Regions from separate parts of the Paenibacillus sp. J22P59 genome, predicted to be linked through region 3. Evidence: riboswitches for the same ligand, from Rfam matches in the RefSeq annotation. Region 3 holds a riboswitch; each other region holds the start of a gene.
What was found. A riboswitch is a leader RNA that binds a small molecule or an ion and turns the genes downstream of it on or off. The one in region 3 is predicted to bind cyclic di-AMP.
Positions count from the first base shown of each region.

Region 1: it holds a riboswitch for cyclic di-AMP, as region 3 does, so the genes downstream of both, AC50YO_RS04540 (TrkH family potassium uptake protein) here and AC50YO_RS17820 (hypothetical protein) in region 3, are expected to answer to the same signal.
Region 2: it holds a riboswitch for cyclic di-AMP, as region 3 does, so the genes downstream of both, AC50YO_RS11830 (hypothetical protein) here and AC50YO_RS17820 (hypothetical protein) in region 3, are expected to answer to the same signal.
Region 4: it holds a riboswitch for cyclic di-AMP, as region 3 does, so the genes downstream of both, AC50YO_RS23790 (resuscitation-promoting factor) here and AC50YO_RS17820 (hypothetical protein) in region 3, are expected to answer to the same signal.

Region 1 covers NZ_JBXENX010000002.1:280,238-286,316, forward strand. The annotation lists gene AC50YO_RS04525 (succinate dehydrogenase cytochrome b558 subunit) at 1-577, opposite strand, end outside; gene AC50YO_RS04530 (LysR family transcriptional regulator) at 821-1,705, shown strand; gene AC50YO_RS04535 (potassium channel family protein) at 1,798-2,460, opposite strand; gene AC50YO_RS04540 (TrkH family potassium uptake protein) at 2,478-3,821, opposite strand; cyclic di-AMP (ydaO/yuaA leader) riboswitch at 3,905-4,085, opposite strand; gene AC50YO_RS04545 (CPBP family intramembrane glutamic endopeptidase) at 4,379-6,019, shown strand; gene uvrC (excinuclease ABC subunit UvrC) at 5,985-6,079, opposite strand, start outside.
Region 2 covers NZ_JBXENX010000006.1:72,045-78,123, forward strand. The annotation lists gene AC50YO_RS11815 (cation:proton antiporter regulatory subunit) at 1-342, opposite strand, end outside; gene AC50YO_RS11820 (hypothetical protein) at 414-782, opposite strand; gene AC50YO_RS11825 (cupin domain-containing protein) at 957-1,418, shown strand; cyclic di-AMP (ydaO/yuaA leader) riboswitch at 1,466-1,614, shown strand; gene AC50YO_RS11830 (hypothetical protein) at 1,739-2,314, shown strand; gene AC50YO_RS11835 (bifunctional metallophosphatase/5'-nucleotidase) at 2,409-3,968, opposite strand; gene AC50YO_RS11840 (hypothetical protein) at 4,146-4,997, shown strand; gene AC50YO_RS11845 (purine-nucleoside phosphorylase) at 5,128-5,955, opposite strand.
Region 3 covers NZ_JBXENX010000009.1:311,273-317,351, forward strand. The annotation lists gene kdpB (potassium-transporting ATPase subunit KdpB) at 1-1,700, opposite strand, end outside; gene kdpA (potassium-transporting ATPase subunit KdpA) at 1,729-3,399, opposite strand; gene kdpF (K(+)-transporting ATPase subunit F) at 3,431-3,511, opposite strand; gene AC50YO_RS17820 (hypothetical protein) at 3,662-4,084, opposite strand; cyclic di-AMP (ydaO/yuaA leader) riboswitch at 4,224-4,398, opposite strand; cyclic di-AMP (ydaO/yuaA leader) riboswitch at 4,499-4,736, opposite strand; cyclic di-AMP (ydaO/yuaA leader) riboswitch at 5,135-5,305, shown strand; gene AC50YO_RS17825 (hypothetical protein) at 5,310-5,705, shown strand; gene AC50YO_RS17830 (ABC transporter permease) at 5,756-6,079, opposite strand, start outside.
Region 4 covers NZ_JBXENX010000019.1:53,537-59,615, forward strand. The annotation lists gene rnmV (ribonuclease M5) at 1-121, opposite strand, end outside; gene AC50YO_RS23790 (resuscitation-promoting factor) at 303-1,451, opposite strand; cyclic di-AMP (ydaO/yuaA leader) riboswitch at 1,694-1,899, opposite strand; gene AC50YO_RS23795 (TatD family hydrolase) at 2,084-2,857, opposite strand; gene AC50YO_RS23800 (HD domain-containing protein) at 2,887-4,182, opposite strand; gene AC50YO_RS23805 (AbrB/MazE/SpoVT family DNA-binding domain-containing protein) at 4,455-4,709, shown strand; gene rsmI (16S rRNA (cytidine(1402)-2'-O)-methyltransferase) at 4,829-5,737, opposite strand; gene AC50YO_RS23815 (tRNA1(Val) (adenine(37)-N6)-methyltransferase) at 5,727-6,079, opposite strand, start outside.

The DNA.
Region 1 (6,079 bases), on a different contig from region 3:
CAAGTACAAATACACCCATACAAATATAAGAAGATACTTTTTGAGCACGTGGAGAGATCGTAATCCCCCAGCTGATTAAGAATGCCCAGAGACCATTACTGAAGTGGAACACAGCTGCCAATACGCCAATTACATACATAACGAAGTAAGCAGGGCTGCTTGCAATGAGGTTCATCGTGGAACCGAGCTCCTCATGCGTAACATTGCCGATATATACTTGGAATCTTGTTTGGTACACATGCCAGAAGACGAAGATAAACGTAATTACACCCGTAACACGTTGTGCGGTGAACGCCCAGTTCCGTCCATATTTGAAACGACCCGTGTTGGAGTTCGATTGGTAGGCAACGTACAAGCCGTATACCCCATGGAACAACAGCGGCAGGAAAATACCAAAAATCTCAAACAACGGAAGAAGCGGGATGCTGTTAACAAGGCTTACGCCTTTCTCAAAGCCCTCCGCGCCACGTTCGAACGCCTGGTAGTTAGTTAGCGCATGCACGACAATGAACATGCCGAGCGGGATCACTCCAAGTAGGGAGTGCAGCTTGCGCGAGTAATACGAATTTCCTTTCATTAATACTTCTCCTTTCCAGACTGTGGTTGCGTAATTTACTTTTTTACTACATTCAACAATTTACTACATTTAACAAACCATTCTACATTTTACCCCCAGCTTGTATCTCCGTCAACAAAATTTGACACGGATTTGCCACACTTTTAATCCTACTCCTTTTCAGCTTATAATGGAATTGCATATTTATTATTAATAATTATAACCATAACGCATAAGCAACAATAAAAAGGAGTATGTACGTAAATGATTGAAGAATTTCAAATATTCGCTGCAATTGTAGAGCATTCCAGTATGAATAAAGCTGCCGGCTTCCTCAACCTGTCCCAGCCTGCCCTCTCTCGTAAGCTCGCTAAGCTGGAGGAAGATATCGGAGCCGAGCTGTTCCGCCGTGTAGGCAAGCGGCTCGAATTAACGAGAATCGGGCAGCTTACCTACGAATACTCGCTTGAGCTGCAACAAATGCATCGCCGTTATATGGAGACGGTCTCGGAATACGCCCGAACGGGAAGAACCTCCATTACGATTGGAGCGAGCTTGACCACCTTGCAAACGACGTTGCCAGATTTCATCAAGTCTCTGAATGCGAGCCACCCAGAGTTCGATATTAAGGCAGTGACTGGAAAAACGCATGAGATTGTGTCGCTCGTCAGAGACAATAAAGCAGACATTGCAATCGTCGCATCCCGTATTGAAGATGTGCAGCTCCACTGTGTTCCCCTGTTCGATGATCATCTGCTGCTTGTCCTGCCTACCACAGTTGATCTGGCTAGCAATGAGCAGCCTGGCATTCAGGATCTTAATAATCTGCCAATGATTCTGTTCTCCAAGGGAACCTGGTATCGCAAATTAACGGATGAGGTATTCGCCAAATATCACTTGCAGCCTGATGTACGTATGGAGATCGATTCCTTCGAAGCGATTCTAAGGCTGCTGCATACCTGCAGAGCTGGCACGCTTCTTCCCCAATCTTATATGCGCAAACAGCTGCTTGAGGACAATGAGTTGATCGTCATCCCCATCCGGGAGCTCAAGGATACGAAGCGGACGACCTGCCTTATCCACTCTGACCCTGCGAATCTCAACCCTTCTGTGCGGCGCTGGATTGAAGAGCTCGATTCATTGAAATAGCTGAGCTCTTTTCCTTCTATATAATATAGAAGAGATTCATTCTCAATGATCAAAAAGGACAGAAGCGCTTATCACGCCTCTGTCCTCTAGCTTCACCTGATTACCGATTCTTCAAACAGCTCAATTTGTTCATTGGTCCCGATGACAACCATGACATCCCGTTCGGTTACGATATCTGTTGCAGTAGGAGCGATAATGATACCGTCAGGCTTATTGATTGCAACGATACTGCAGCCGAATCTTGCTCTTGGATTCAGTTCATGGAGCGTTTTGCCGTTGAGGCACTTCGGCACAGAAAGCTCAGCAATTGTATATTCCTTGGACAGCTCGATATAATCGAGCAGGTTCGGAGAGACGAGCTGATGAGCGACACGAATGCCCATGTCCCGCTCAGGATAGACGATGCGATCCACGCCTATTTTCTCTAATACGCGGCCATGAAGCTCATCCATCGCTTTGGCCACAACCTTTTTCACACCCAGGTCCTTCAACAATATAGTCGTTAATATGCTCGCTTGAATATCGTCTCCGATTGCCACAACGCCGCAGTCGAAATTCCTTACGCCGAGTGAGCGCAGCGTTTCTTCATCTGTACAATCAGCCGACACCGCATAAGTAAGAATATTGCTCATCTCTTGGACAGCTTCTTCGTCCTTATCTATGCCGAGCACCTCATGCCCCAGCTCGATCAGCTCTCTCCCAAGGCTTGATCCGAATCTCCCTAGACCTACGATAACAAATTGATGATTTTTCATTTTCTCTCCCTGTTCCCCTAACCAATCGTAATTTTGCCTTCAGGATATCGGTAAAGCTCTCTATCTGTCTTCTTGCCGAGCGCATAAGCAAGCGTCAAAGGCCCCAGCCTGCCAGCAAACATCGTCACCATAATAAGGACTTTGCCGATGTCCGTAAGCTCTGGAGTCAATCCCATCGACAAGCCGACTGTACCGAAGGCCGATGTCGTCTCGAACAATATTTTTAGAAACTGCTGATCCTCCGTTGTCGCCAGCAGCATTGTGACGAACAAGACGAAGCCAAGCGACAGCATCGTAATCGTCAATGCTTTCATAACGCGCTCCTTGGCTAGGCGCTGCCGGAAAAAGACGATATCCTCCTTGCCTTTGGCCATCGCGACGACGGCACCAATGAGCGTCGTGAACGTTGTGGTCTTAATTCCGCCCCCGGTTGAGCCCGGTGATGCCCCTATGAACATCAATATAATAGTGAAGAATAATGTCGCTTGGCGAAGCTCCGTATAATCAAGCGTATTTGCTCCCGCCGTTCTCGGTGTAACAGATTGGAAGAAGGAGGCGAGCAGCTTGCCGCCCCAATTCAGGGAACCAAGCGTCGCGTTATTCGTGAATTCAAAGATAAAAATAACAATAGTCCCAACAGCGATAAGAGCGGCCGTCATAGATAAGACGACCTTGCTATGAAGGGAAAGCCTTTTGTTCTTGCGGTATTCCAGCAAATCAGACAACACGATAAACCCGATGCCCCCGAGAATAATAAGCAGCATAGCTGTTATATTCACAACGGGATCATTCACATAAAGCGTCAGGCTCCTATAGTTGCCGAAAATATCAAAGCCTGCATTATTAAATAAAGATATCGAATGGAAAACACCAAAATACAAAGCTTTGCCTAAAGGCATATCAGCCGCGAAGCGTGATGCGAATAGCAACGCTCCGACCAGCTCAATCGTTAATGAATAAGTAATAACCTTGCGAATGAGACGAACGATGCCTTCCATACTCGTCTGGTTCATCGCTTCTTGCAAGAGCAATCGTTCTCGCAGCGATATTTTTTTACGCAGCACAAGCGAAATCAATGTTCCCATCGTCATGAATCCAAGACCGCCCACTTGTATTAATCCAAGCAGAACAATTTGTCCACCAGTCGTAAAGTATGTGCCTGTATCCACTACGACAAGCCCTGTCACACATGCTGCAGAGGTTGCCGTGAACAACGCATCTATAAACCTGGGCATATCGCTGCCACTTGTAGCGAATGGCATGGACAATAATATAGCGCCAATCACTATTATAACGGCCAGACCTGATACAAATATGCGCGGCGGCGACCATTTCTTCACATTCCAAATCCTTTTCCACATCTTCCTGCTGGCTCCTCAATGATTCGTAAACAAGAGTTCGGGCATAAAAAAAAGCACTGGAAGCCCAATGCTAATATGCGATGAGTCCTGTTCCATACAGCCTACGAGGTTAGCTGACGGATTCGGGCCTGGACAGGCAGCCCTATTCAGCGGTATATAGAAGAAACCTCCTATTTGCCGCCAAAATTCACCCCTTGCTGACGGATCTATTCCACAGCATTATGGTTCCCCCGTTTTCAAACGGAAATTCGGCTGTTGCTATTCAATTTAAGATTCAAGTTCTACTAACGTTAACGATTATAAGCCCTAGCTATGGGGAACATAAAGGAAGCAAAACAGATAAATAAGCTTGAATTCGATCAAAAACAGGCAACTGCATCAAGCAGCCTATCCAAGGCGTCGTGCACATCGTTATTTCTCGCTTTTATGATTGTTCCGCTTCCTTGCTTCACATTCCCTTACCATTTGAAGGACCTAATATTGGATAAAACAGCCTTTTATATGGTATGGTTACATGGATGTACAAGAAAAATATATTAATTATTCTGAGGTGAACTATGGTTGATTCCATTGCCCGTCATGATTGGAAACGATTCGTATGGGCGGCAATTATCGGTGCGGTTATTTTCCTGATTACACAAGTAGGACCGCTTGCGCAGCAATATTTGAATACGGATGCTACAACCTCCAACGTCATTAGTAACGAAAAAGCCGAGCAAATCGCAATTCAATTTGCGACGCAGCAATTCGGCGAGAAGGCTCTGAAAGCCAATACGATCTATCAGACGGACAGCCTGACGACCGGATATTTCTCCAAGGAGAAAATGCTCGAAGCCTATGACAAAAAATTCGGCAGCACCTATCCAAACGATACTTACCAATCTCAGGTTGATCTTGAGAATGGCAGCAGCGTATTCGTCTATGTACATATGAGCAACGGAAGCGTCACAAGCTGGAAGCTGTTCAACGCTGACACGGCTCCCTTAGCTACAGAGAAGGAGCTCCTTGCAACTGCTGAGCAATTCGCTGTCAGTAAGGGCTTCCAGCTTAATGAATTGAAGGAACGTTACGTCAGCGATGAAGGGTATGTGGTCTTCCAGCCTGCTGGCTACAAGCAAGGCGACGCTCAGCTGGAGCTGACCGTTGGCGTCGACCAATTGGCAAGCAGCCCCGTCGTCACGGTCTTTAAGCCTGTCTTCAAAGTGCCTGCGAGCTATGATGCCCTTATTGCTTCCCAGAAAAAATGGGCGGATGCTCTATCCATGGTATCCTTGCTGCACTTATGCGTGATGTCTCTCATCTTATCTATTATCTATGCCATCTTGTACCGCCAAAACACAACGTTCAAACGGGGAATCATTCTCAGCCTCATTTTTATGTTCTTTTATATTTATAACAACCTGAATATGATGGACGGCATTCGTTCTCAGTTTGGCGAGGAAATAACGACTGATTCCATGATGAAGGTTATGATGTTCGTTACGATTCTTTTGCTACTCCCTGTCGGCATCAGCGTATACTTTGCTCTTGTCGCTGGAGATGGAATGTGGCGCTCATGGAAGCGTCCATTGTGGCCCGGCTTCCGCGAGCCAGGCTACGGCCAGCATGTATGGCGCAGCGTAGGGCTTGGCTACCTATTCGCCCTCATCCTGCTTGGCATACAATCCGTCATCTTTATCGTCCTGACGTTCGCAATCGGCTCATGGGGCACTAGCGATGCTACACAGTCACCCTATAATATGGATGCGCTCTGGATGCTTCCTATGCTGGCTTGGTGTGCTGCTATTTCTGAGGAAGCTATCTATCGCCTGTTCGGCATTGCCCTGTTCAAGCGCTGGTTCAAGAATACGTTCGTCGCCGCTCTTATTCCAACTCTTCTCTGGACGCTCGGCCACGTCGGATACCCGATCTTTCCATTCTACACGCGAATTATCGAGCTGATTATTATTGGTCTTGCATTCAGTTACATCTTCTTGCGCTACGGCTTTATTACCGCCGTATTCACACATGCCATATTCAACACGTTGCTCATGGGCATATCTTTGATCTCTGTAGGCGGAACCGTTAATATAACCGCAGCGATCCTTTACACGGTACTGCCTGTCGCCATCGCATGGATCATCAAATTCTGGCATGATAAAAAAGGGCCGAAGCCGTCCTCCATTAAGACGACGGCTCCTCCCTCAGCGCAGCAATAATCTCACCAGCAAGCTTATCACCGATAGCAAGAGGCCTGAAGTCTTCGACGGAGGCCTCTT
Region 2 (6,079 bases), on a different contig from region 3:
TCCTGTGCGCTGCCTGATTTCGACCTCTCCAATGGATTTGCCGATGCAGCTTGCCCCTTGTTCGACTTTGTACCATTCGATAGTCAGATCATCAAGCGCGACTTCAATGGTTTCCAGTGCTTTGGGCTTATAGGTCATGCCGCCTACGATAGCGGCTAATTGGCGAGCTTCCTCGTCATCCATGGATACCATAGATATGCTGTCATCAGGATCTTTGTAGTCAAAGTGGTACAGCTCACGGCGTCCGTCGTCATGAATGACGACGACCAGCTTGTCGCCACCTCTTGTCTGCAATTGATATTTACGTCCAATGCCCGGTAAATCCGATTCTCTGATATTCATTTTTTCCAACTCCTGTTCATGCAATTGTTGTGTTTATGGGTAGGTGTAGTGGGAGTTATGAATAGAACGAATTAGGCATGAATGTAATTGGACGTGAATTTAACGGGCATAAGAAATAAATCCTTGATTTTTTGCGGGATAAAGGCTCTGATAATGGATAAAGGCACAGTACGAATGAGGCTTGCAGCAAGCGTTGTAACAACGATTGACTCGAGGAGCTTATCTGTAAAGGTCATTATTTTGACTACCATATGGTGTCTGCTCTTCACGTGTACATGGCTTTCTGTCATCCCAGCAATGACTGTCGCCTCATTATGCAGCTCTTGCGGACCTTCTGCTTTGTAGGAGAACAATGCGGCGGATAGGAGCAAAGCGCTGATAATGAATAATTTGAATAATCGAACCTGCGCCGCTGATATTTGCCGTAATGTTCTTGTCATAGTATCACCTCCATTCTTTTATTATATGTTTAATTATAAAGGATTATGGGACAGATGTCATAAAAGCGAGCGAATTGGAAGGAAAAGAATGTTCCATTAGGACCATATTGACGCTGAGGGAAGCCTAGGTTTAGAATGATGAGATGATTGACATAGAGAGAGGAGCAACCCTACTTGAGTACGAGCGTACAGCAATTATCTCCATTGGTAAAAGCACTTGATTTGAAGCCGCATGTGGAGGGCGGTTGGTACAAAGAGCTTTGGAAGGCATCCTTTGTTATTCCCCAAGAGGTGTTAGGAGCCCCTTATTCGGGTCCGCGTTTTGCGGCGAGCTCGATTTATTTTCTTCTTCATCCTGATGAGTTCTCGGATTGGCATACCGTTTATTCGGACGAGCTGTGGATGTGGCATTCTGGAAGTCCGCTGATGCTTACACTTGGAGGAACCAAGGAGCAGCCATCTGTGAGACAAGAAATTATTATTGGCGGAGATGTAGAGAATGGCCAGCAGCCGCAAGCATTAGTGCCTGCGACAGAATGGCAAATGGCACGTCCGCTTGGCGATGAGCCCGTTCTGGTGTCTTGTGTGGTAGCCCCAGGCTTCCACTATGATGATTTCAAGCTAATTGGACAATAGTCCTATTTTGTCGGAATTATTTGACAAATTAATAACTTTACCAGTAAACTAATATTACGCTTAGTTTCCGATTTATTCGGAAAGCGGGGGAACCAACGTTTGTGGGGCGAATGGATCTATGTGATTCTGCATGATCTTAGGGTACCATCTTACCCGAGTCCGTCAGCTAACCTCGTCGGCAGTGGATGGGTCATTGGTTTATCTTCATTCATGTATGATGACCCTTACCGAGTTACTCGTAAGGGTCTTTTTGTGTTTTTTTCGGCCCCCTCCCACTGGCGAAGCGTGCACTGCAAATTCTTATTAAAGGAGGAGCTTGGATGCCGCAGCCACATGAAAGAATCAGCTCGTATGATGAAACCGAGCATTTGCTTGAGCTTATCCACCACGCAAATTCCACGACAGCAAGCCGCAATTGTGTTACCACCCATATTAATCACCCCGAAGAAATGACAGAGGAAGCGAGAAGAGGCTTCAAGGAGCTGCATCAAGCAGGAGCCATTCTGGTAAATCAGACCTCGCTGAGAAAAGGAATTAATGATGATCCCGTTCTGCTGGCGGAGCTGCTTGACCAATTATTATGGGCAGGTGTAGCCTCCTATTTCTTCTACTTAGACCGACCAATTACGGGCGATCGCGATAGTGTAGTTCCACTCAAGGAGGCCTATACCCTTGTCGAAGAAGCAAAAGCAAAAACTGTGGGACTTGGCCGGAGAGTAAAGCTGTCGATGAGCCATACCTCTGGTAAGATCGAGATATTAGCGATTGATAACGGCAAGGCATATTTGAGGCACTACCCAGCTGCCGATGGCCGAGAAGGTGTATTTATGATGCTCGATTGCCCAGATGATGCCGCTTGGTTCGATGATTTGCCCGGCAGTGAGGATTATGGTTGAAGGAATCATGCCTTTATACGTTATAGAAAAAGAGGCAGCTAACGACCTGACGGAGGTTAACTGCCTCTTTTGAGTAAGCCTATCGTGCCGATGGCTATAGCTTGATTTCCTGTGCTATCGTAATTCTTCCTTCGATCTGAGAATTGATTAGTTTTTTCTTTTCCAAATAAGTAGTCAGCACTTCATCTAGCGTTCCATATCTTCCTGCTTGAGGGAGACTACTGAACATGGTGTACAAATCTCCTCCAGCTGCGAGAAAATCGTTCGTTGCAAGCTCATATTTTCCATTCAATTGCAGAGGCTTTCCATTGATTTCAACAGAGTGAATGCGTTCACCCTTGCGCTTGGTCTGGTCGATCTTGAAGGTCATGCCTGATACATGCGGAAAAGCGCTGTTCTCCTTCGGATAGTCGGATACGCCATTTTCTAATGCAGCTTTTAATATTGCCCCAGTTACTTGCAAGACTACGATGTGATTGCCGAATGGCAGGACATTAAGGACATCGCCTTTTGTAATGCTGCCTTTATTAATAGATGTACGAATCCCTCCGCCATTCATTAGTGCGATATCGGCCTCTGTGCTGTCACGCATCGAGTCTGCCAGCAAATTGCCTAGATTCGTTTCGCCCGTACGTACTCGCTCCCGATCTCCATCCAGCCTAACTTCTGTTGAACTAAGTTTTTGGGCAAGAATCGTTTCTTGCTTACTTAGGATAGAAGTGACGAGAGCGGTCATTTCTGTACTCGCGGGAATGCTGGCGGCTGTTGCCTGATCAACGAGTCGGGCTGTTTTTTTTACGACCTTGCTCTTATCCAGCCAAAGATCGATTACTCCCACGAATTTCGTGTATTCACCCGCGCTGGCAATCAGTGTACCATTCCCCGCAGCAAGTCCGCTCTTCAATACGCTATGACTATGCCCATCAATGAATACATCAATCCCCGGTACCTTATCAGCAATAGCTCTGCTTGTGACCGAGCTCGATTCATCCAATCCAATATGGCCTAAGGCTACAATGACATCGACTTTTTTATTCAGTTCTTTCACTATCTTCTGGGCTTCCGCGATAGGATCAGAGAAGGCGAGACCCTTCAGATTGCTCGGATGAGTCTTATAAGCGGTATCAGGGGTTGTGAGGCCGAAAATCCCGATCTTTACGCCATCCACCTCTTTGATGATATAAGGTGTAAAAAGGCGCAAGCCGTTTTTTTCAACTTTGATGTTGGCGTTAATAAGAGGATAGTCCATGAGAAGTTCCAGCTCAAGGAGACGTTCGTAGCCATAATTGAATTCATGATTGCCGGGCACGACTGCATCATAGCCCATCTGGTTCATAGCCTGTACGACGCTCTCCCCGGTAACCAGATTGGCGAATGTCGTGCCGTGTACTGCATCACCGCTATCAAGCACGAGCGTATGAGGATTCGCTTGCCTCAAGCTGTCAATGATTCCGGCAAGCTTCGCGAAGCCAAGCTCACCATCAGACCCTTCCAAGGCACGGGCATGCATGTCATTCGTATGCACAAGTGAAATCTGTTTGAGGGAAGGAGCAGGCGCTGAAGTGGAATGAGATATTCCGGCTCCGGCTATCGACCCTAGAATTAATAACAAAGCCAGCCAAGCGGAAGTAAGCCATTTGGTTTTTGTGGACATGACTGTGTATCCCCTCCATGCTTGTATTTTGTTATAAGAACGTATTCAACATTCTTCCCATTTAATCCTTTCTACTTATATTTTTGTATCAGTGAGAAAAACATGCGTTACATCCAGAGATTAGGGAATTGTGGTATGCTAATATGAAACTAATACTTAAGTAGAGGGTGTCTAGAAGTGAAAGTGAAGAAAGTACTATTGGTAATTGCTATTGCATCAACAATTATCGCGGGTTGCAGCTCTAAGAAGACAGAGGAACAAGCACCACCAGCAGCAGTAGAGCAAAGCGTGATGGAAGAGGAAGTTGTTGAAGTCGTCCAAGAAATTCCGGAGCCTTACCTTAAAGCAATTGAAAAGATTAATAGCGGTGATATAAGTACAGCTTTAACTTATTTAGATTTGACTATTAAAGATTTTCCAGATACGGAGTATGTGTTGAACTCATATATTTTGAAAGGTTATATACTATCTTCACAGTTCACAGGGGAGGTGAAAATGTTTCTTTCTTATTCTGGCGGTTCTACGAAATATCAAAAAGGGATATTTGTTACTAAAGAGGGAAGCAAAGAATTGCTAAGAGTCCTAGATGAGAGTATAGCTAAACAAGAACTCTTATCAAAAGAACTGGATGTGAGTATGAGGTATGTCGTTGAAAATTATGATAGTACGAATGAACTCATTTTAACGGAAATGGCCATATCCTATCCTAAGCCACCTGATGGAAGTTTGAGTGATTATTCGGAAAATTTCAAAATAGTAGGCTATCCTATTCCAAGTGAAGAGGATGTTAGAATTGTTAGGGATTCATATGAGAAGCTTTATTTGTATTATCAGTCTGAGATGTTTGATAAAAATAAGGTTAAATTTGTTGATTTGTTCTACTACTCAGCACAAGCGCTGAAAGTTGGAGGAAAATCGGATATAAGTAAAACCTTGCTCTTGGAAGTAATGAAATTGACCGAAACGGACAAGTATAATGAAATGAGATTAGAGGCAGAAAAAAAATTAGCTTCTATGGATAGTGAATAATTTATATTGTAAAGATGAAATAAAAAGAATGGAAATGGCTTAGGCTTCTCGATGATACAGGCGATACTCCCTTAGAGGGAATATCGCCTGTATCGGTTTATTGATCATTTTGTAAAGAATCCGATCTAGCTTAGACAACCATGCCATGGACAGTCGCTTTCACCAATGCAATGAACTTCGGCCGGGCTTGCTCTGCTACACGAACCACCTGTTCATGAGTGAGAGGTTCAAGCTCGTCGCCAATCGCCATATCGGTGATGCAGGTAATGCCGACGGCTTTCATTCCGCAATAGTTAGCGGCAATCACTTCGGGAGCAGTAGACATTCCTACTGCATCCGCGCCCCATGAAGCGAGCATGGTAAGCTCAGCTGGCGTACAATAGGTTGGTCCTGAGATGCTCACATACACGCCCTGTTGCAGCTTGATTTGAAGGACATCCGCTTGGTCAGCGACCAGTTGGCGCAGCTCTTTATTGTACGCCTCTGACATATCCGGGAACCGCGGTCCAAGCTCGCCGATATTCGTACCGATTAGCGGATTGCTTCCGGTGTAATTGATATGATCGGTGATGAGCATGAGATCGCCCGCTGAGAAGGAACGGTTCATGCCGCCTGCTGCATTCGTGACGAGCAGCTTCTCGATGCCAAGACGCTTCATGACATAGACAGGGAATACAACTTCCTTCATAGAGTAGCCTTCGTAATAATGGAAGCGGCCTTTCATGACGAGAACGATTTTATTCTCCAGCTTGCCGATAACGAGTTCGCCAGAATGCCCTTCAACAGTAGATACGGGAAAATGAGGAATATCTTCATAAGGGATGATGACAGGGTCTGTTACCTCATCGGCCATCACTCCTAGCCCAGAGCCGAGAATAAGTCCAATTTGCGGAGTAACAGCTGCTCGTTCTTGAATATATGCAGCTGCTTCATTAATCTTCATCAACAGGTTTTCCATCGTAAGTGAACCTCCCTATTATGTGTTTTGTACTCAGCGTTTATCTCATAATCATAGCGAAGAGGGCTTGTATTGTAAAATATGGATGGTCCTTATTATTTTGCGGTAAATGGGCGATGCTGCA
Region 3 (6,079 bases):
GTCATCAATAGCTGCTTGCCGATCGCGACCACTTCGATAATCTTGGACGGATCAGAATCAAGATCAATCATGTTAGCCGCTTCCTTAGCTGCTACCGTGCCGCTGTTCATCGCTATGCCTACATCAGCTTGCGCAAGGGCTGGGGCGTCATTCGTCCCGTCGCCTGTCATCGCCACCAGCTTTCCTTCTGCTTGTTCACGCTTAATGACAGCGATCTTATCCTCTGGCTTGCTTTCGGCGATGAAATCATCGACGCCCGCTTCCCTTGCAATTGTAGCTGCCGTCAATGGGTTATCCCCAGTACACATAATCGTTTTAATGCCCATTTGCCTCATCTGCTCGAAGCGTTCCCTCATGCCCGGCTTGACGGTATCCTTCAAATAAATAAGTCCATAGATCACATTATCTACAGCAACCGCAAGGGGCGTTCCGCCCGCCGATGCAATCGCATCGCTGTTCGTATCCAGCTTGCTTGGGATGGTGCCGCCTTGTGCGATGACCCACTTTTTCACAGAATCTACAGCGCCTTTACGCACCTTGCGTCCATCCTTTAAGTCCATGCCGCTCATTCGCGTCTCTGCTTTGAACTCGATATATTCCGCACCATCCGCCAGACTTGTATCATAGGTGAAGCCCTGCTTCTTCATTAGCTCCAGAATGGACCTGCCTTCTGGCGTCTCATCCTGCATCGAGCTGATTGCCGCCCACGCGGCTACATCTGGAACGGTGTGCTCAGAGCTTACAGAAAAGAACTCACTAGCCATCCGATTCCCGTAGGTAATTGTTCCGGTCTTGTCGAGAATAATCGTATTAATATCTCCCGATGCTTCAACCGCTTTCCCCGACATCGCCAGCACATTGAATTGCGTGACTCTGTCCATCCCTGCAATGCCAATCGCCGACAATAATCCTCCGATTGTTGTTGGTATCAAGCAGACAAGCAAGGCGACAAGAACAGGGATTTCTAATTGGATATCCAAATAGCTCGCAAAAAAGGGCAGCGTTACGACAACAAGCAGGAAGATGATCGTAAGACTTGTCAGTACCGTATTCAATGCAATTTCATTAGGGGTTTTCTGCCGCTTGGCCCCCTCGACGAGCGAGATCATGCGATCGAGGAAGGACTCGCCCGGATCGCTCGTAATGCGTACTTTAATCTGATCGCTGACGACCATCGTCCCTCCTGTAACGGAGCTGAAATCCCCTCCTGCTTCCTTGATCACAGAGGCTGATTCACCCGTAATTGCAGATTCGTCAACAGATGCGAGACCTTCGATCACTTCGCCATCTCCGGGAATCATCTCCCCCGAAGCGACAACTACGATATCTCCCTTTCTCAGCTCCGAAGAAGAAACTTGCTTCACAGTAGAGCCAACGATTTTATTGGCCATAATATCTTTTTTCGTCTTTTTCAATGAATCCGCCTGTGCCTTGCCTCGTCCCTCCGCCAAAGCTTCAGCGAAGTTAGCGAATAGAATCGTTATGAGCAATATAAGGGCAACGGCAAGATTAAATCCTGTAGAGCTGGCATTCCCGAACGCATCCGGTATAAAGACTAGCAAGAGGGTTACGAAAAATCCCACTTCAACGACGAACATAATCGGATTGCGAATCATCTTTCTCGGATCTAATTTTATAAAGGCCTGCTTCAACGCCTGATTAAGGATTGAACGGTCGACTGCTGATTTTTTCTGGTTCATGCCTGATTCCTCCATTGTTATCCAGGTTCTATGGCTTTAAGGTAAGATGCTCTGCAATCGGTCCAAGCACAAGGGCAGGAAAGAACGTTAGCGCCCCGACGATCAGCACGGTTCCGAGGAAGACACATGCGAACAGTGCATTGTCTGTACGGAAGGTTCCTGTTGTCTCTGGTACCGTCTTCTTCGCAGCTAATGAACCTACTACCGCCAGCAGAAGAATGACAGAAGCATATCTGCCAAGGAACATGACAATCCCCGTTGATATATTCCAGAAAGGTGTGGCATCACCCAAGCCCTCGAATCCTGAGCCATTATTAGCTGCGGAAGAGGTGAATTCATATAATACCTGCGACAGCCCATGGAAACCAGGATTCGATATGGTCCCCGATTGTGTTGCTAGAGCAAGTGCCGTTGGTGCGAGAATAAGAAAAGGCTGAATGAGCAGCGCAACGGCAATGAGCTTCATTTCTCGGCCTTCGATTTTTTTGCCCAGAAACTCTGGTGTCCGCCCGACCATTAGACCCGATAAGAAAACAGCGATAATGGCATACAGCAGCACGTTCAGCAAGCCTACGCCTACGCCCCCGAATACGGTATTAAGCATCATATTGGCGAGCGTAACCATTCCTGCAATCGGGGTCAAGGTATCGTGCATCGTATTGACTGCCCCGGTCTCCGAAGCGGTCGTCACAACCGAATAGAGGGAGGATGCCGCCGTTCCCAGCCGTACCTCTTTTCCTTCCATGGATCCCTGATCCGCTTGAATGCCAAGTGCATTAAGGGCTGGATTCCCGGCAAATTCACTGGTTAGAGAAGTGCCTAGCATCACGATGAACAGCATCGCCATGGAGACGAAGAGAACGCGCCCCTGCTTCGCATTGCCGACCATTTTTCCATAAGTGAAGGGCAGTGCAGTCGTTAGCAGCAGCATAAGCAGCATTTGGAGCAAATTGCTTAAGCCGCCGGTATTCTCAAAAGGATGAGCCGAGTTGACGCCAAAAAATCCGCCGCCGTTATTGCCAAGCTCCTTGATTGCTAAGAAAGAAGCTACCGGTCCGCGAGCAATGTCCTGCGATGCCCCTTCCAGGGTAGTCGCTGTAACTGTAGGCTCCAGCGTCTGCGGCGTGCCAAGCGCGATGAACAGCAGGGCAGCAACAAATGCAATGGGAAGAAAGATCCGCGTAATCCCCCGCACCATGTCGACGAAGAAGTTGCCCAGCGGCTTTCCTGCAAGCCCTCTTATAAAAGCGATAACGATCGCAAGACCAGTCGCAGGAGAGGTAAACATCATGAACACGATTGCGATCATTTGAGATAGATATGATAACCCGCTCTCCCCGCTGTAATGCTGCAAGTTCGTATTAGCCATGAAACTGATTGCCGTATTGAAGGCAAGTGTTGGTTCCATATTGGCAATGCCGCTTGGATTCAAAGGCAGCCAGGCTTGCGTACGGAAGATCAAATACACGATACCAATCATAACCGCATTCGAAATCACAACAGCGGCTGCATATTGCTTCCAAGTCTGATTATCCCGGCGTATGCCTGAAGCAGAGAATATCAGCCTCTCAACAGGAGCAAATATGTTGTCCAATCTTGTCTTGTCATATTGAAATACCTTCGCTACGTACAAGCCTGTCGGCTTGGCTAGCAGCAGCGCCAGCATTAAAGTAAATGCGATGGATAAAAATGCGAACATCGTCAATGGAATTCCTCCTTAGGTATAAGCACTAGAACTTTTCTGGATGAATGAGCACATAAGTTAAGTAGACGAACAAAGCTGCTATTAGGATGACTAACGCCCATATCATTTGGATTCACTTCCCTCTTCTATCGTTGTGGATGCCCACCGGCCTAATCCAATCATGAGCAGAGTTAAAACGATAACGATTCCCGCCATATATATGTCCAGCATTTTTCATTCCTCCTAGGGATGGGTTGCAGGCTTCTTCCTGCTCTAATCACTCAGCCGAATGATGCTCCGGCTCCCGATCACGCAACAAAAATCCAACCTCCGACGCTCGTGTATAAATAATGTGGTTCGCACCCAGCCCTTTGTATATGGCTCGTGGGTTCCAATTTTGTGTAATGATATATAGCGGCTTGGAGGTCCATTGCCTGCAGCATTGAACGTATCTGCAACTTAACGCCAGGCTGCTCTCGAAAATGAATACCTCCGCTATCGCAGCTGATGGCAGCTCCCAACTGCTGCGATCATTCGTATTGAGCCGAATAACGCTCATAACGCCTGCTCGTTTGAAGCGTAGCTCCTCCTGCTTGTTATTCGTTAGCACGATAAAAGGCAGCTGCTTAAACATAAGCTGTCGGATAAAAGAAAGCGTAGCTTCGTTCATGCCAGCTACGAGAATATGCTCTTGTTCCATCTCATTTTCCTCCTGTAAACCCATATAGCAGGAGAAAAAGACAACAAAAAAGAAGCCTACGGGAGCAGAGGTGCTCTCCCGCGGCTTCTTCGGTCATGGAGAAAGAACATTCCATGAAGGGTCGGCTCGCGACGATTGTCGCCTCTCTCAAAATACGCTTACGAGGTTAGCTGTCGGATTCGGGCTTGAGAGTCGCCCTACGCTTGGCTGCAAAGCCTCGCGATTCACCCCATGAGCATTTGCGGCATTCTGATTGCCGTTATTGCTCGTTGGTTCCCCCGTTCCCGTCATGCGGGACTCAGCGTTTCAATTGTACTTGCTGTGCGGCAACAGCTGCATTTTCCATTTTGGGCCGCAAAAAACCACAGAGGCTTATGCCGCTGTGGTCGAATTAATCGATCACAAGCTTCATCATCCCTCTCTCGATCTACGCTTACGAGGTTAGCTGTCGGATTCGGGCGGTGAGAGTCGCCCTACTTTGTAACCGAATGCCTTCGGCCAAAGATTCACCCCTGCGTCATTGCGATCCGACTCTCACATCGAATAGCGCAATGACGCGAATGCACAGCGGGTCTCTTGTTGAAGAAGATCCCGCAATTGCTTGGTTCCCCCGTTTCCCGTCTTGTCAACGGAAACTCAGCGATACAGTTCTGGAAACTTTTTTATAACTCTGAATCGAATCATACTCCCTGCCTTCCTATTGTGTAAAGCGATGGCAGGAACCGAATAGACCGAAAAACAAGGATAAAGACTTAAGAATAGCGCTTTCAATCCACTCCATCTTCACCAATCAACGTATATCTCTCTATTTCTTCAGTTTACGAAATTTATACGAAGTGGCATCCGCTCTCGCCTGCATGAAATTCAGACCTATTATCGCTTGTATCTTAATAGCCGAGCATAAGAGAGTATTTTCGTGAAAAACCATGATTATATAGCCTAAATCAGTCTTGCTATTTACTTTTGACAGGAATAAGGCTTTAAACAGAAAAGCTTCGTTTTACAAAAAACGGTACCGAGTATAACATAGACGCCAAGCCGAAAAAGGCTAATCTGCAATCGCTGAATTCTTGCTAAGAAGCGGGGGAACCATCGCGTGTATTATGAACCTATTAACGGTTATTATGAACGCAAGGGGTGAATCGGGTCTGCATTATGCCTGTAGGGAGCTCTCTATCCCGAATCCGTCAGCTAACTCCGTAAGCGAATACGAGGAGAGATTAAGATGATTATTGTACAAGGTGCCGATCCATTACCTAATGCCGAGCTTCCCCCTGAACTAATCGTAAAAAGAATTGAGCTTTTTATTATCCCGGAACCAGCTATTACAGGAGACACAGGCTATAAAATTTGTATGCGTATAACGACAAATCAGGGCTTTGGACGAAGCGAACTATTCCTCCAAGTAACAGACCTGCCCGCCGATTGGAGCGCTTGGAGTGCTGCTTTATCCCACTATATCGGCAGCATCAGCACAATTCCATTCCTGTGGTCCACAACTCCTGACGATCCTAACCAGCTCCAACGTTTATTCGCGGATTCCGTTACTAACGTTACTGCTGATCTTTGCTGTACACAGCTATTATTGCGACATTCTACCTTCTACTTATCTTTGTTCTAGACACCAACCAGCTAACAGAAGAGAAACCCTGAAATGGACGAATACCGTCTTCAGGGTTTCTTTTTGCTCATTGATTCGTTATGTGGAAGCCTTAGGTCTTTAGTAAACCAGAGCCTATAGCTAAGCCAGCTTAGCAGCATCGCAGTTATTGCAGCTGATGAGGCCAATACGAACATAATAAGTATTTGGTATTTCACAGCCTCGATCGGTTCAGCGCCAGCTACGATCATTCCGGTCATCATCCCCGGGAGCTGGACAAGCCCAACCGTTTTCATGCCATCAATCGTTGGTATCATGCTGGAGCGGACTGAGCGCTTAATTGCGGCCTCAATTGCTTGCTTCGCCGTCGCACCGAGTGCCAGCAAGGTCTCAAT
Region 4 (6,079 bases), on a different contig from region 3:
TGCGTCTAAGAACGTCCTCTCCTATAGCGGAACCGTTCGTCTCAATGGTATCTGCTTCAACCGCTCGCTTAATGGCAACCGTATCATCTTTGCCTTCTACAACAATAATCTCCTTAATCAATAAAAACATCCCTTTCCATCGAAAGAAAGTGCAACCTTCATTCCTATGACAACGTCTATTTACTATATCCGTAATCTCTTGTTTAATGAATGTTTACTGCCCCTGAACAGACAAAAAGAAGAGGCAGTGCCTCTCCTTATCATGACATATTTAGCTTCTAAATACGATACCGTCATCTCGCCTAGCTTGCTGACGGCTTATTTGGCCCAAGTACGTATACCGTGAACCCTTTCTTTCTGCCAAAATTGGTTGCCTGCTTCGCACTGTCGAAGTACACATCAATTTTGTTGCCTTTGATTGCACCGCCCTTATCCTCCGCTCTGCGGAAGCCGATGCCTTCGATATATACCCACCAACCGATTGGAATGACTTTAGGATCGACTGCAATCGTACGTCCCTCTGTCACACGTGTACCGGAAGCTGTGATTCCGAAATCAGGGTGATCTTTTCCTTTGCCTGTGGAGCGCAGATCCGCTGTATAGGCCGTAAGAGTGAAGTTGCTCAATACTTTCTTAGCTTTGAACGTAACACCTCTCTTAGTATAGCTCATGAGGCTTGGACTTTTGTTGGAAAGCACCTGTACCTTAGGCTCTGCCTTCTTCGTTCCGACTGCAACAACCTGATTGACCGCTCTCGCTTCAACCACCTTGCTCACGACAGTCTCTGATATAAGAACACCATTCTCATAATGCTTCTCTATATTCTCGACGACAAGGCCCTCTTTACCGGTCTGAACCAACTTCTCCTTGCCTGTCTCCAGAGTCGGATCTTCCTTCTTAACGATCGAGAACGGAGTAGTACGCTCTTTCTCACTCACTTTTTTGTCAACGCGGATAACGGATAAGGTCATATCCTCCGTGACTAGTGTGCTCAACGATGGCAATATCTTATCTTGATCGCGAACCGAAATATTCAAATCATCGATCGCTGCTTGCACTGTTTTCTCTGTCGTGTACATCGTTGAGGTCTTGCCATCAGCTTTTACAACGACTGGAACCGCGAAATTAATCTCAATCCGGTCTCCGTCTTTGATGGACGCATTCAGAGGAACTGAGACCTCATCATGCGGACCAATTGTAATAGCTTGTTCATCCAGTAGGCGTTGCAGGACCCATTGTTTTGTCTTCACAATAGTTTCTTGTCCATTAACCACTACGGATACGCTTTTGTCAGCCGATCCGTACAACAACACCAAAAACATGAAAGTCATAGCGATTGAGATAGTAGCACTCAGAAGAATCAAACGCAAGTTTCCATGCTTCCATCGCAATGCGAAAGACATGCTGGATGATCGTTTCACATGGGTTTCCTTAGCTTGGATAATGCCCACTTCATCGGTCCTCCTTCATAGCCCCGCCGCCTAGTGTAACATGATACATTGACGTGACTATAGTATATTGGCGTGATCAACACGCTCCAGTCTATTCTTACGCCCCCCACCTCCTAAATCTACCCTATGTCGACCATTTCCGTGTTATTCGGAAAATAAAAAGAAGCCGTCGACAGAGGATCTGTATCGTGGCTTCCCGAATGGTCTGCTAGACTTCAGGGTTGGTGGATGCACGAGGGTGATCGCTCTCTATAACACGCTTACGAGGTTAGCTGTCGGGTTCGGGCAAGAGAGCTGCCCTAATCACGGATCGAATGCTCATGGCAATCGCCGCAAAATTCACCCCTAGAAGAATTCATCATGGTCTTGTTGTGAGGTAACATTCTCCCCCAACATAGTCGCCCTGGTTCCCCCGCTCTCCGCAATGGAGATTAAGCGCAAACTGGAAATCCAATACAAAAATTTAAAGCTCTGAAATGAATCATACCTTCACCAGAGCCTAGTTGTAAAGATGAGATAAAAGACGATTTTAACGAAATTTCAGCATTACCACTGAAAATTTAGCCGATTTCCCAAGCAAAAATCAGTTTTATCGTCGTAAAGGTCTCGTTTTCTCTGCTTTTCAACCGATTTTACTGAATTCGGAAACATTTTTTACCATTTTGGGTGGTGATTTCAGCAATTTCTTCCTTCGTTTTCCCCTTAATTTCAGCTACCATGTCGGCCACAAGGGATACATAAGAGGTCTCATTTCTCTTCCCTCTATATGGATGCGGGGCCAAATAAGGGGAGTCTGTTTCCATTAATAATCGATCCAAAGGAACTGTTGCAAGCACCTCTTTTGGCACCCTCGCGTTCTTGAATGTAAGCGGTCCACCGAACGAAATATAGAAGTTCATATCGAGACATTGCTTAGCGGTTTCAGGACTGCCAGAAAAACAGTGCATGACCCCTCCAACCTCGGAAGCATTCTCCTCCTTTAATAGTCGAAGAATATCCTCATGGGCATCCCGATTATGAATAACAATCGGTTTATTAAGGCGCTTGGCTAGGCGAATCTGCTCGCGGAACACACGCTGCTGCACGTCCTTGGGAGAAGTATCCCAATGATAATCCAAGCCAATTTCCCCTATTGCTACAACCTTTTCATGTGAACAAAGCTGTTCGATCCATTCCAAATCCTCAGGTCTCATATCAATGCTATCGACAGGATGCCAGCCGACAGCAGCATAGATAAACTCATACTGCTCGGCTAATGCTATTGTCGATGGAATCGTCTCGCGATTAAACCCAATGTTAAGCATTAAATCTACACCAGCAGCTCTTGCTCTTTCAATCACTTCTGCACGGTCTTCGTCGAATTGTGAAGCATCGAGATGGGTATGTGTGTCGAATAAAGAGATCATATTTTGTCATGCTCCTTCTATAATAAGGCTTATAGTTTGAATAGCTCGCGAACAGGCTTGCTTAATTGGTCTGCAGCGGCTGCCAGAGGCTCCTCTGGATAATACAAATGATATTGTCCCTGATGCAGGCCAGTTATAGAGGATACGATGTCGGATTTAGCCGAGATCTCAATAAATCTATCCTGCTCGTCCAACAACAGAATAGGTGTCTTCTCCTCTTTCCCTCCTTTTTTGGTATCGGGACGATAGATGTCATAGGGCTGGTCGAAAGGAAAGTCAATCTCCATATGATAGTCTGGATTAAGGCCTATTTCAACAAACTGGCGTTGCACTTCTTCTAATAAAGTGTCGTCTGGTTCATCTATGGTTATATATTTGTATAAGCGGCGATTCAAGAAGCGGTCGCAGAGATCTGACAAGAGAGCATCAGCCTCTTCAGCCCAGTGAATGAATGCAGCCTGAACATAGGCTTCATCCAGCTTCAAATATTCATTCACGGTAATTGTATTATTGAGAAGATGCTTAATTGGAGTCGGCATCCATCCTAACGCATAGCCGCTTTCATGAAGCTCTTTGGCCCTGCGGAAAATTTGCCTTAATATGATCTCCGAGCTTCTTGTTACAGGATGGAAGTAAATCTGCCAATACATCTGATAGCGGGACATTAGATAATGCTCAATGGCATGCATTCCACTTTCCTTAACAACGATCTTCCCTTGAATCGGACGAAGCACGCGCAGTATGCGCTCCAAATCGAAGTTGCCATAATTCACACCAGTGAAGTAAGCATCTCTTAACAAATAGTCCATTCGATCCGCATCCAACTGACTTGAGATCAAGCTGATGACGATTGGATTGGGGTATGTTTTACGGATAACTGCCGCAACTTGCTGTGGGAAATCATCGGACACTTGCCGAAGAACTCGATTGACTTCCGTGTCCTCCAGCAGAATTGCACAGGTCCATTGCTCATGATGCGTGTCAAATACCTGTTCTAAGGAATGAGAGAAGGGACCATGGCCAACATCATGCAGCAAAGCCGCACATAGAGCGAGCATTCGTTCTTCTCGCGGCCAGCCGGGATAATTATTGCGTTCAAACTGTGAAATTATCTTCCTCGTAATTTCATATACACCAAGTGAATGAGAGAATCGGCTATGCTCAGCTCCATGAAAGGTTAAATAGGAGGTTCCCAGTTGTCTAATTCGACGCAATCGCTGGAATTCTTTTGTATTAATCAAGTCCCAGATGGTTTGATCCTGTACATATATGTACTTGTGAACAGGATCTTTGAACACTTTTTCTTCTGTCAATTGTTGATACATTCTCCAATTCAACCCCTTTTGTTCATTATTTCGACACAAAAATCTAGTATAATGTCGAATAGTGTCGTATTTTAGTTTCATCTTTGTCGAAATTATTGTATTCTAGTACAGAGTAATATGACCAAACTGTAACGTCAATTCCCTTATACGCCGCTACATCCGACGATTATTCGGTTGACTATTATGGGAATGGTTGGTATTATAGTAAACACAATAATAAGAACTATGTCGAATAGTGACGAATTGACTTTCTGAGAGGGGAAATAATAATTATGATGAAATCTACAGGTATTGTACGTAAAGTTGATGAACTGGGGCGCGTTGTTATTCCTATCGAATTGCGCCGGACGCTTGGAATTGGAGAGAAAGACGCTCTAGAGATTTATGTTGATGGTGAGCGCATCATGCTGAAAAAGTATGAGCCTGCATGTATCTTCTGTGGCAATGCGGAGAACGTATCTTACTTCAAAGGTAAAATTGTTTGCCATGTTTGTCTATCAGAATTGCCTACTCCTGTGACAAAATAAAGAATATAGGTTATAATAGATTCATTCACATGTTAATTCTAACCTTTTTATACTCCTTAATGCCTTCCTGTGCTAGAACCCGGCCAGGAAGGTCTTTTTTTGCGCGTATAACGCAGTGACTAGCGATTCACTGCGTTATACACTTCCCGCTTCTGCATACCGCGATCCAGAGCTGCCCTCTTAATGGCTTCTTTACGATCATATTCCATCTCATAATGAGCAACATGTGCTTCCAATTCCAGATGAGACCACCATGGCCCTTCCTCTTCTATTCCTTCTGATCCATTGGATCTTCCTGCTGTAGACGCAGCATCCGCCCCTTCAACGATTAGGCAATATTCTCCTAATGGCTGATTCTCAGCAACCCAGGCTATACATTCTGATATGGTTCCTCTTGCTGCTTCCTCATGTCTCTTCGTTAATTCTCGAACCATCGCTATTTGACGGTCTCCCCAGCATTCCAGCATAGCATCCAATGTTTTACGCAAGCGATGGGGTGATTCATACAGCATTAAAGTCCCATCCTGCTTCTGCAGTTGATTTAACCACTTGATGAGAGACTTCTTCTCCCTTGGAGGAAATCCAGTGAACATAAACCGTTCTGTTGAAAGGCCCGAAATAATCAAAGCTGACAATGCAGCATTCGCACCTGGAATAGGAACCACTTTTATTCCCTGCTCAATCGCATCCGCTACAAGGTCTGCTCCAGGATCTGACACTGCAGGCAAGCCCGCATCACTAACTAGAGCTATGGACTGCCCTTCTTTCAGTAACCGAATAAGCTCATGTCCGCTATTTTGCTTATTATGCTCATGATAGCTAACTAGACGAGTGGATATTTCAAAGTGAGTTAATAACTTTCGTGTCTGTCTAGTATCCTCCGCTGCAATAAGCTGTACTTCCTTTAATGTTCGTATAGCTCGGAAGGTCATATCCTCCAAATTCCCAATCGGTGTACCTACTAGATAGAGAACGCCATAAGCTCCGTCTGCGGTTTCTTTAAAGCTCTTCTGTATATTAACCATCATTAGCTCCTTTATCCTGCGGCTGCGGGTAGACCATGATAGGTGGCAGAAGTCTAAGCTCAGGCTTGCCATCACGGATTGCTTCAATTAACACCATATTAGCTTCACCATTCGCATGGGGATGAACGAATTGTACACGCTTTGGCTCAAGCTTATGCTTCCGCATCGTTTCTATAATTTCAATGAATCGGGAAGGGCGATGCACCATAGCTACTCTGCCTCCAGGACGCACAAGTCTTACAGAAGCCTGTACAACATCTTCTAATGTACAATGCACTTCATGCCTGGCAATAGCATAATGCTCATTCTCATTCTGATCTCCCTCTGTAATGGCCATATAGGGAG